Regions from separate parts of the Ochrobactrum sp. A-1 genome, predicted to be linked through region 3. Evidence: predicted binding sites of a transcription regulator. Region 3 holds the regulator's gene; each other region holds the start of a gene.
What was found. The regulator PhoB, encoded in region 3, activates phosphate uptake and scavenging genes when phosphate is short. The targets are predictions, from matches to a motif close to TGTCATNNANCTGTCAT.
Positions count from the first base shown of each region.

Region 1: the regulator PhoB is predicted to act here: its motif matches at 1,138-1,154, upstream of MKS82_RS04520 (DUF1045 domain-containing protein).
Region 2: the regulator PhoB is predicted to act here: its motif matches at 1,146-1,162, upstream of MKS82_RS24740 (PhoX family protein).

Region 1 is NZ_JAKVQC010000003.1:574,924-577,196, forward strand. It holds gene MKS82_RS04515 (alpha-D-ribose 1-methylphosphonate 5-triphosphate diphosphatase) at 1-261, opposite strand, end outside; gene MKS82_RS04520 (DUF1045 domain-containing protein) at 265-996, opposite strand; gene MKS82_RS04525 (sugar kinase) at 1,226-2,143, shown strand; gene MKS82_RS04530 (aldose epimerase family protein) at 2,144-2,273, opposite strand, start outside.
Region 2 is NZ_JAKVQC010000007.1:1,364,065-1,366,337, reverse strand. It holds gene MKS82_RS24745 (MFS transporter) at 1-1,009, opposite strand, end outside; gene MKS82_RS24740 (PhoX family protein) at 1,208-2,273, shown strand, end outside.
Region 3 is NZ_JAKVQC010000004.1:857,423-859,695, reverse strand. It holds gene MKS82_RS13715 (cell wall hydrolase) at 1-156, opposite strand, end outside; gene phoB (phosphate regulon transcriptional regulator PhoB) at 816-1,502, opposite strand; gene phoU (phosphate signaling complex protein PhoU) at 1,620-2,273, opposite strand, start outside.

The DNA of each region.
Region 1 (2,273 bases), on a different contig from region 3:
GGCAATCTGGGCATCATGCGCCTGTACGGCGGCAATCGGGTTCCAGCGCACTTTCGGGCGCGGAGCATAGTGCCCTTCGAGATGATCCGTATGCAGCTCAACCAGTCCCGGCGTCAGGAAGTCGCCTTCCATATCCTCGCCGACACCGGATGCGCCGGCGGAAATATCGACGATCTTGCCGTCAACAAGCTTCAGGGAACCGAGAACGACATCGTCGGAGAGTACGATGCGGGCATTACGCAGAACCGTTTCATTTCCCATTGCTTACGGCCTCCCAACCGCTCGTGAGGCCCGAGCAGATGCAATCTTGCCACCTGTCAGAGGATGCAGCGAATGAATCTCGAAAGGAGCCCCTTTCTCAGGTTCCACGAACAGTGCGAGATTCGCAACCTCTACGGCGTCGTCCAGCAGTGGCGTGAAGAATTCGTCCAGCGTCCGTTCCACGCGAGCGCGGTCTTTCTCCTCAACCGGGCCGGTCAGCGTCATATGAAAGCGGAACTCATCGAAAACATAAGGATAACCCCAGCGCTCGATGTTGTGCCGCTGTGTCTCGCTGAGACGTTCCGGTCGCCGCTTTGCAATTTCCGCCTCGGTGAGCGGTGCGCGAAACCGGTCGAAGGCAACCACAACATCATTGGCGAGCTGGTTAAGCTCGGCAACTGACTCTTCCGGCACGAGAGCGAAGAACGGGCCAATTGCGTGCAGCTTCAGACGCGGAATGGTAACAGGTGAAGCCGATGATGCGAAATGCATCAATGCGGCCAACAGATCATTTTCGGTGTGTCCATCATCCAGACGGAATGGAGCCTTCATCGTCGCATGAAAGCCATAACGGCGCGGCTCTTCGGTCAGCTTGGCGATTTCATCGGTCGCAAGCGAGCGAATCGCAGGCATCTTGACCGGCTCGCCACTGAACGCGCTTCGTCCGAGCCAGTTTGCGGCAACTTTCAAAAGCGCATCGTTGGATGGCGGCGTGAAATAAATCGCATAACGCATGTCAAATCCTTGGCTGAGGTTCGCTACACGACGTCAGCGGAACTCCAAAATATCAGGTAATGCATCGTGCTTTTGAAAAGCTATCCCGATTTTGAGGGCGATGCAGTCGGGGGATGCTTACACAATGAATGTGGCAAGTCGATAAAGGCTGGATGACTACCGACAAAGCAATTTTACATAGCGGCAAATTAGTATAGGCGTTAGCGCCATTGGAAGTGAGGAGACTGACATGGGCGGATTTGCGTCTATCGGCGAATGCATGATCGAGCTTTCGGGCAATGAAGGCGATCAATGGCGCATGGGTTTTGCAGGCGATACGCTGAACACTGCCTGGTACATGCGGGCGCTGACAGAGAAATCCTACCCTGTCGAATATGTAACCGCTTTCGGTGAAGACAGCTTCTCCCAGAAGCAGCGTGTATTTCTAACATCGAACGGTATCGGAATCGCCCATAGCCCCGTTATCGACGGGCTTCATCCCGGTCTTTACGCAATCACGCTTAACGGTGCCGAGCGCTCGTTCACCTATTGGCGCAGCGATGCTGCTGCCCGGCGCCTCGCCAGTGATCGCAAGGCTTTGGAAAAAAGTCTGACTGGCCGCGACATTATCTATTTTTCGGGCATTTCAATCGCCATCATCCTGCCCGAGCATCGCGAGACGTTCTTCGATGTCTTACGGGAATGCCGTGCAGCCGGTTCGCGAATCGCATTCGACCCGAATTTCCGTCACCAGCTCTGGCCTGACCGGAAGGTTGCGCAGGAGATCATCAGCGAAGCCATGCGCATTGCCGATATTGCACTGCCCACGTTCCCCGATGAACAGGCGCTCTTTGGCGACAAGGATGCAGAAGCCTGTGCAGATCGCCTCGCCGCTCTTGGCGTGAAAGAAATCGTCGTCAAGGACGGTACGGAACCGGCTCTGGTCGTCTCTGGCAAAGAAAAAACGCTGGTTCCGTCCGTCGTGGCCAAAGCCGTTGACACCACGGGCGCTGGCGACAGCTTCAACGGTGCCTATCTTGCCGCAAGATTGAAAGGACTCGTCCCAGTGGACGCGGCACAGAAAGCCCATCTGGTTGCGGCACGTGTCGTCGAGATACGCGGCGCGCTCGCTCCGATGGAAACCGCACGCGCCGCTTTTGCGGATTGATTATTTTTCCCGCGTAAAACTGAAATGGCTGGTCTGGGCATAAACCTCGCCCGGACGCAATATCGCCTGCGGAAAATACGGGTATTCCAGCGATCCCGGCCAGACCTGTGGCTCCAGACAGAAGCCAGCA
Region 2 (2,273 bases), on a different contig from region 3:
CGCGTTCCGCCGGTGTGTGGCAGTCGGTCACCATGGCGGTCGCGCCGATAAAGCCGAAATTCCAGCCGATGCCGAGGAAGATCAGCGCACCCCAGAAATGGCCGACATCAAAGCCGCCCAATGCAATGATGGCGGAGAATGCGATCAAAACCAGACCGAGCGCGGTTATCTTTTCCTTGCCGAAACGGGTGATGAGCTTTCCGGTGAAGAAGCTTGGCGCGAACATGGCGAGCACATGCCACTGGATGCCAAGGGCTGCATGATCAACGGAATGGCCATGGCCGACCATGGCGATGGGCGCAGCCGTCATCACGAAAGTCATCAGCGCATAGGAACAGACACCGGCAGCCACCGAAAGAATGAAGCGCGGCGAACGGAGAATTTCGCCAAGCGGGCGGCCTGTATCATGGATAGCGTTCGGATCTTTCCGGATTTTCGGTGCGCGCAGCATGAAAAGGACGGGGAGGGCGAGGAGCCCCAGAACCGCCTGGCTGAGGAAACTGCCTGCAAACATCGCACCCGGAATGGTATCGCGTGTCCAGATGACGAGCTGAGGCCCGACGATTGCCGCAACGAGCCCACCCACCATGACCCATGAGATGGCGCGCGCCTTCATGTCGCCGGTTGCCGCATCGGTGGCCGCAAAACGATAGCTCTGAACATAGGCGGCGTAGAAACCGGCTGTCAGCGTGCCCAGACAGAAGATGACGAAGGAGGAGGCAAAAATACCTGCGGCTGCGATCACACCTGCCGAGGCGCCGACAAGCGCGCCCAGCATATAGGCATTGCGGCGTCCGAATTGGCGCATGAAGAAAGCGGCAGGCAGCGTGCCGAGCGCAAGGCCGAGATTGAACAGGCTGACGGGAAGCGTAACGAGCGCCGGATCGGAAGACAGTTTCTGGCCCACCAGACCACCAAGCGAAATCACGATGGGCGGGCTGGAAGCACCCAATGCCTGTGCAATCGTCAAGATAATAATATTGCGCCGTGCGGCCGTCATGTCGGTCATCGCCAACCCCTCAATGGAAGAAACCGGGGTGGTTTTATCGGAAAGCGCATTTGCCAGCAAAATTATTCTATGGACCGGGTAAAAAATTCCCGGCAGGTTTCCGCAGTGGCTAGACCTAATGCAAGTGTAGTGACAATGTCGTCCGGCTGTCATCAAGTGCTTCTAATTTGCAACTCCACTGTTCGATAGGAGCCAGCAATGTCAGAGAATCTTTCCCAGCAAAGTCTGTTTAAGACCAGCCAGTTGGAAGAAGCAGATGCCGACCCGCGCAATCCGTCCGATAACCCAACCATGGGCGAAATAATCAGCCGCCGCTTTTCCCGCCGTGGCTTTCTGCGCGGATCCCTCGCTGTCTCGGCTATTGCGGCAACGGTCAGCCCGCTCGCCCTCATGAGTGCCGGTGATGCGCGCGCCGCATCCGGTTCGGCCTTTTCCTTCAAGGAGGTCGAGGCCGGTGTGGATGCCCATCATCATGTCGCGGAAGGCTATGATGCTGATGTGCTTTTGCGCTGGGGCGACAGGCTTTTCGCCGATGCGCCGGAATTCGATCCGACCAAACAGTCAGCCGAGGCGCAGGCGCGCCAGTTCGGCTACAACAACGATTATGTCGGCTATATCGCCATTGAGGGTTCGCCCGAACATGGCTTCCTTGTGGTCAATCACGAATATACCAATCCGCACCTGATGTTCCCTGGCCTCGTCAAGATCGTCGACGGCAAGGTGGAGCAGGCTCCGCTCTCGAAGGAACAGGTGGATATCGAAATGGCTGCCCATGGCGGCACGATTGTCGAAATCCGCAAGCAGGGCGGCAAGTGGCAGCCGGTGCTCGACGGTGCAAACAACCGCCGCATCACCTCCAATACCGAGATGGCGCTGAGCGGTCCCGTGGCCGGTCATGATCGCGTCAAGACCAATGCCGATCCATCCGGCACCAAGGTTTTCGGCACTGTCAACAATTGCGCAGGCGGCGTCACGCCGTGGGGCACCTACATCATGGCCGAGGAAAACATCCATGGCTATTTCATCGGCGAATTGCCGGAAGGTCATGCGGAGACAGCCAATTACAAACGCATGGGCATTCCGGAAGGCGCTTATGAATGGGGACGTTTCTACGACCGTTTCGACGTTTCCAAGGAACCGAATGAACCGAACCGCTTCGGCTGGATTGTCGAGGTCGATGTGTCCGATCCGAACTCCGTGCCGAAGAAGCGAACCGCGCTTGGCCGTTTCAAGCATGAAGGGGCGGAATCCATCGTCAACAAGG
Region 3 (2,273 bases):
GGTCTTTACGCCATTGACGGACTTGACGTGGCTTGCCGCCGTCTTTTCCGAATTGGCTTTTCCCGAGGTTCCGGTCGTCGTGCAACCGGTCACCACGAAAGGCGCAACCACCAGCCCGATAAGAACGGGCAATTTCCACTTCGCGGCGCGCGTCAATGGCTCAGTCTCATGTTAGGACCCTTAACTGATCCAGTCATCCATTCAGGCGAACACATCTGGAACGATGCGCGCGAACGTCTGACTGCGGTGCAAGTCAAAGAGGACGAAGATCAAAATTACTCGCCCTACTGTCGCTCAATCGAATTCAAGGTTTTGGAATTTTTAGGCCAAAAAAAGGCGACAGGTCAAATCCCAACAATGCTGGAGACCGCTGAAAAGTCCTAAAACAATTCCGAATCGAGATCGCGAATGTGCCTACAAGCCCTTTAAATATATTAATAATTTCTTAACGAGAACTGGGAATTCAGGTAAGATATTGATTTAACGAGATTCAAACTCTCACAATACACGCCATATCCCTGCCTTAATTCGCTTTTGCTTGTACATTTTTTGCATACACATTCGTGGCGGTTCAAATGTTCTGCAGAATTTCTGTTTTCAGGCCGGTTCCGTTGCCATCCGTCAACTTTGGAAACACACTTGTAACATCGCGTGAGATGAGGCTTTTCACACTCGTTTTGGGTTATTGCAATGCGAATCGGACGAGTACGATCTCGCACCTTGCAAAGCTCGCCCTTAAACAAAAGGCGACCCGCCACAGAAACCGTAACGGGTCAGACAAGTTCAGTGCTCGAAGCCGCAGATAACGGCGTCGGTCATCCGAAAGAATAACCGGCACCCCGAACGGTGCGGATAGGATCAAGCGCGCGACCGACATTGATCGCCTTGCGCAGCCGCCCGACATGAACATCCACCGTGCGATCATCGACGTAGATGTCCGGCCCCCAGACGCCATCCAGAAGCTGGCTGCGCGAGAACACGCGCCCGGGCGACATCATGAAATACTCGAGCAGGCGGAATTCCGTCGGTCCGAGACGGACTTCCTTCTCCTTGCGGTAGACACGATGCTGCTGACGGTCGAGAACAAGATCGCCCACTTTCAGCACGTGCGAAAGAATGCTCGGGTTAGACCGGCGCAGCATCGCTTTGACGCGAGCCAGAAGCTCTGGCGTCGAAAATGGCTTCACGACATAATCGTCCGCACCGACGCTTAAGCCGCGCACGCGTTCGCTTTCTTCGCCACGCGCCGTCAGCATGATAATTGGCAGACGCTCCGTTTCCTGCCATTGGCGCAAACGACGGCAAAGCTCAATGCCCGATACGCCCGGTAGCATCCAGTCCAGGATAAGCAGATCCGGCACGTTCTCGCGCAAGGCGATTTCGGCCTCGTCGCCGCGCAGCATCGTATCGACCTGATAGCCCTCTGCCTCAAGATTGTAGCGAAGCAGCACGCTCAGCGCCTCTTCGTCTTCTACCACAGCGATTTTGGGTGCCTGTGACATCCAGTATTTCCCTATCCAAATTCGGCGGGCGGTGGATAAAATTCCCCCAATCGACCGCGTGCCGCCGCGCTATTCACTCATTCCCACCCGTCGGACCAAGGTCCGGCTGGCTGTAGTTCAGGGTTTACGTGCCTCATCCACGACAATACCGTGGCTCAGGTCTTCTTTCGGTCGTTCGGCCGGCATTTGCAGGCCGGTCACAATGTAATAGACAGTCTCCGCAATATTGGTTGCATGATCGCCAATGCGCTCGATGTTCTTCGCGCAGAACAGAAGATGCGTGCAGGCAGAAATGTTGCGCGGATCTTCCATCATGTAAGTCAGCAATTCACGAAACAGCGACGTGTACATGGCATCGATCTCGTCATCGCGGTCGCGAACGACATTGATCTGCTGCACCGAGCGCGACGCGTAGGCGTCGAGAACATCCTTGAGCTGGGTTAGCGCCAGCTCGGCCAGTGTTTCAAGCCCGCGATAGAGCTTTACCGGCTGACGCGATTCCGAAACGGCGGCAACACGCTTGGCAATATTCTTGCCCAGATCGCCGACGCGCTCCAGATCGGCGGAGATGCGGATCGATCCGATGATCTCGCGCAGGTCTACGGCCATAGGCTGACGCTTGGCGATAATCATCACGGCCTTGTCGTCAATCTCGCGCTCACTGGCATCAAGTATGAGATCGTCGGAGATAACGCGTTGTGCAAGCGCATTGTCCGCATTGACGATAGCGGCGACCGACTGCTCGACCATACGTTCCGCATGTCCGCCCAT